2 regions of the Candidatus Pelagibacter sp. HIMB1483 genome follow, and region 1 is predicted to be linked to the other one. Evidence: riboswitches for the same ligand, from Rfam matches in the RefSeq annotation. Region 1 holds a riboswitch; the other holds the start of a gene.

Region 1 (2,205 bases):
TTTTCCCAATAGATGAATTTCCACACAAATATTTAATTTTTACATATTTATGTTTAACTAATAATTTAATTAGTTGAATTCCTATATAGCCAGTAGAACCAGTAACTAAAACGTTAAGTTTAGGCATTTTTTATTATAACAGTTTAAAATTAAAAAAAAATTATCTTTTAGAAAACTGGAAACTTCTTCTTGCTTTTCTTCTTCCAGGTTTTTTTCTTTCAACTGCCCTAGAATCTCTAGTGGTCAGTTTTTCCGTTCTTAGGGTTGATTTAAGATTCTCATCAAATAAGACCAAAGCTTTTGAGATACCATGTACCATAGCTCCTGCCTGTCCTGTGGGACCACCACCTTTAACATTACATCTCACATCAAATTCTGTAGGCTGATTAATTATCTCAAATGGTCTTGTAATTTGCATTTTATGATTATCACTTGAAAAATAGTCACTATAAAGTTTACCGTTAACGTATATTCTTCCAGTACCTTTTTTTAACCAAACTCTAGCAATTGAAGTTTTTCTTCTTCCTGTTGCGTACTTACTATCTTTAAAATCTAGTTTTAATTTAGGTGTTTTTGTTGTTGTTTGAGTATTTTCCATATTAATTTCTAATTATGTTTTTGTTATTTAATTTGTTTAATTCAATAATTTTTGGATTTTGAGCTGAATGCGGATGATCATTGCCTGAGTAAATCTTTAATTTAGTTAATTGTTTTCTCCCTAATACACCACCTGGCAACATTCTCTTAACTGCTAATTTTAAAGCTTCACCAGGTTTTTTTTCATGTAATTTTTCAGGTGTAGTTTCTTTAATGCCCCCTGGATGTCCAGTATGTCTATAATATTTTTTATTTTGAAATTTTTTACCTGTAAATTTTGCTTGTTCAATATTTTTAACAACAACAAAATCCCCATGATCCATATGAGGTGTATAAGTTGTTTTATTTTTACCTCTAATAATCTTTGAAACTATTGTTGCAAGTCTTCCAACCACAGCATTTTTGGCATCAATTTCGTACCAAGAAGAGGATATTTGATCTTTTTTTACAAATTTTGTCATTGTGCGAGGATTAATACTATTATTAACTCCAAAGTCAATTTGATATTTGCCTTGTAAAATAACTCTAATCTGTTAAAAAAACACTGCCGATTTGATCCTATTGCGGGCATATAACTGCTAAAAAGGAATTTTTCATAACATAATCGGTAGGCATTTGAACTGTATTGTGCGCCTTACACAAAGTTAAAGCACTAAAAAAGGAGTAGATGATGAGTAAAAAAAGAAATAACCCTGAGACCATAGCTATACATGGTGGTGATTACAGAAGTGATCCAGCAACAAATGCTGTCGCTGTTCCAATTTATAGAACAACTTCTTATCAATTTAATAGTGTAGATCATGCGGCCAATCTTTTCGCATTAAAAGAGTTTGGTAATATTTACACAAGGATAATGAATCCCACAAATGATGTTTTAGAAAAAAGAATTGCAGCACTTGAAGGAGGTTTGGCCTGTTTAACAGTTTCTTCTGGACAAACTGCATCATTATTTTCAATATTAAATGTTGCCCAAGCTGGTGATAATATTATTAGTTCAACAGATTTATATGGTGGAACTGTATCTTTGTTTACACACACACTAAGTAAACTTGGTATTGAAATAAGATATGCTGATCCAAAAGATCCTAAAAATTTTGAAAAAAAAATCGACGATAAAACTAGAGCTTTTTATGGAGAAACTTTACCAAATCCATACTTAAGGGTTTTTCCGATTAAAGAAGTTTCAGATATAGGCAAAAAATACAATATCCCTCTAATAATGGATAACACTGCAGCACCTGTAATTTGTAAACCAATTGAGCATGGTGCCGCCGTAGTTATTCATTCACTAACAAAATATATCGGTGGTCACGGAACTGCTATTGCTGGAAGTATTGTTGATAGTGGAAATTTTGATTGGACAGCTGATCCCAAAAGACAACCTTTGTTTAACGAACCAGATGCTAGTTATAATGGTGCTGTTTGGGGAAAAGTTGTACCTGAACTCACTGGGGCAAATGTTCCTTTTGCAGTGAGAGCTCGAGTTTGTTTGTTAAGAGACTTAGGTTCAGCATGTTCACCAGATAATGCTTTTGCTATTATTCAAGGACTTGAAACTGTTGCTTTAAGAATGAAACAACATTGTGCAAATGCGGAATATGTTGTTGA
Region 2 (2,205 bases), 450 kb from region 1:
CATTGCAGGCATTTCAGAATGAATAATTCCACTTCCAGTTTTCATCCATTGAACATCTCCTGCTGTCATTCTACCTTCACCACCAGTGCTATCTTTGTGTTCAAAATCACCTGCCAACATATATGTAACAGTTTCAATCCCTCTGTGCGGATGTGGAGGAAAACCAGCAATATAGTCTTCACTATTTTCTGAACCAAATTCATCCAACATCAAAAAGGGATCAAAATAATTTGGTTCAACTCCAATACTTCTCTTAAGCTTAACACCAGCTCCATCAGAAGCAGGGATAGGATCAATAATTTGTTTTACTTCAATATTTTTCATGTCATTCAAATAATTAATTAAATATTTATTTCAAGGTTACTTTTTGTCTAAACAATAACCTTTAGCACCATTCACAACTAAAAATAAAAATCCACCTGCTAAAGCGATGTTTTTCATAAATGCAATAAATTGCATTTGATCTGAAAAATCATTGTGAAAGATAACAGCAGTAGCTATACAAAACAAACTTAGAGCTCCAGCAGCAATTCTTGTTTGATAACCAACAATAATCAATATTGGTCCAGCTATTTCTAAAATAATTGCTGGTATCAATAAAAATCCAGGAAGCCCAAAACTTTCCATCCAACCAACTGTTCCCTCATAATTTCCTATTTTATGAAATCCACTTAATAAAAAAACTATAGAGATAAAAATTCTACCAATTAAATCCAATATATTTGTCATATTCTATTTATTGTGTGATCCATCACAGAATGGCTGATTGTTAGTTTGTTTGCAAGTACAAAAAAACATTTTTTTTGTCGCTTCAGCTTTATATGCAACAGGATTAAATTCAGAACCTTTGTGAGAGCCATCACAAAAAGGTTGTTTTGAACTTTTACCACAACTACACCAAAAATAAGATTTGCCTTCTTCAACTTCTACTGCAATTGCTCCGTTACCTGCTCTTTGTCCTTTAGTCATAAATTAATATCCTTAGCTATTACTTAATAAGTTTTATTTTGTTGATTTAAATATAGCTTTATGTTATAAATAAATATAGCGCCGATTTAAGTTAAATTGCGGGCGCTTTAAAAATCCAGCTAAAGCGACGCTTCAACCACCGCTTCAGCTGGTGGTTTTTTTTTGAACTTCCAAAACTAAACCGGGTATTTGAACCATATTGTGCACCTTGCATTATGCTAAAGCACTAAAAAGGAGAGAAGAGACAATTTTTTACCCTCTTGGTTTTTTATTAGTCTCTTTTCTCCATTTATTTATTGGAGGAAAGAAAATGGCTAATGAATTAAAACAAAGATTAGATAAAGGACCTGTAATTTGTGCAGAGGGTTTTTTATTTGAAATTGAAAGAAGAGGCTACATGGCATCAGGAGAGTTTGTGCCAATGGTTTCTTTAGATCATCCTGAAGTACTTGAAAATTTACATAGAGAATTTCAACATGCAGGCTCTGATGTTGTTGAAGCATTTACTTACAATGGACATCGAGAAAAAATGAGAGTAATTGGCAAGGAAGAATTACTTGAACCTTTAAATCGTGCAGCTTTAAAAATAGCAAAAAAAGTTGCATTAGATACACCCAAAGGATCGAAACCAAATTTGATGGCAGGAAATATTTCTAATTCTAACATTTGGAAAGAAAATGACAAACAATCTCAAAAAGAAGTTGAGAGTATGTTTTCTGAAATGATTGGATGGGCAGTAGATGAAGGAGCAGATATACTTATTGGTGAAACTTTTTATTATGCCGAAGAAGCTTTCAAAGCTCTTGAGGTTATGAAAAAAGCAAATCTTCCAACTGTATTAACTATTTCTCCAATGGGTGAAAATGTAATGCGAGATGGAAATTCTGTTGTTGATACTTGTAAAGAATTAGAGCAAAAAGGTGCGGATGTAGTTGGTTTAAATTGTTTTAGAGGACCAGCAACCATGTTTCCTTTTTTAAAAGAAATAAGAAAAGCCGTTAAGTGTCATGTAGGAGCTTTACCTATTCCTTATAGAACTAACGATCAACATCCAACTTTTTTCAATTTACCAGATAGAGATGATTGTTCTTGTCCATCTCCACATGGAAGAACATTTCCAACAGCACTTGATCCACATTTTTGTAACAGATATGAGATTGGAAAATTTGCAAAAGACGCTCATGAACTAGGCATAAACTATCTTGGTGTTTGCTGTGGTGCTAACCCAATGTTGAT

The links. Region 1 has a riboswitch for S-adenosylmethionine ahead of ACTTAV_RS04580 (O-acetylhomoserine aminocarboxypropyltransferase/cysteine synthase family protein). Riboswitches for the same ligand answer to the same signal wherever they lie in the genome.
Region 2: linked by a shared signal. The riboswitch ahead of ACTTAV_RS02180 (homocysteine S-methyltransferase family protein) and the one ahead of ACTTAV_RS04580 (O-acetylhomoserine aminocarboxypropyltransferase/cysteine synthase family protein) in region 1 are both predicted to bind S-adenosylmethionine.

What each region holds. Positions count from the first base shown of each region.
Region 1 covers NZ_JBNAIM010000002.1:737,617-739,821, forward strand. The annotation lists gene argC (N-acetyl-gamma-glutamyl-phosphate reductase) at 1-127, opposite strand, end outside; gene rpsI (30S ribosomal protein S9) at 161-598, opposite strand; gene rplM (50S ribosomal protein L13) at 600-1,058, opposite strand; SAM riboswitch class V at 1,198-1,264, shown strand; gene ACTTAV_RS04580 (O-acetylhomoserine aminocarboxypropyltransferase/cysteine synthase family protein) at 1,268-2,205, shown strand, end outside.
Region 2 covers NZ_JBNAIM010000002.1:285,763-287,967, forward strand. The annotation lists gene ACTTAV_RS02165 (pirin family protein) at 1-324, opposite strand, end outside; gene ACTTAV_RS02170 (DoxX family protein) at 361-729, opposite strand; gene ACTTAV_RS02175 (CDGSH iron-sulfur domain-containing protein) at 733-969, opposite strand; SAM riboswitch class V at 1,144-1,209, shown strand; gene ACTTAV_RS02180 (homocysteine S-methyltransferase family protein) at 1,280-2,205, shown strand, end outside.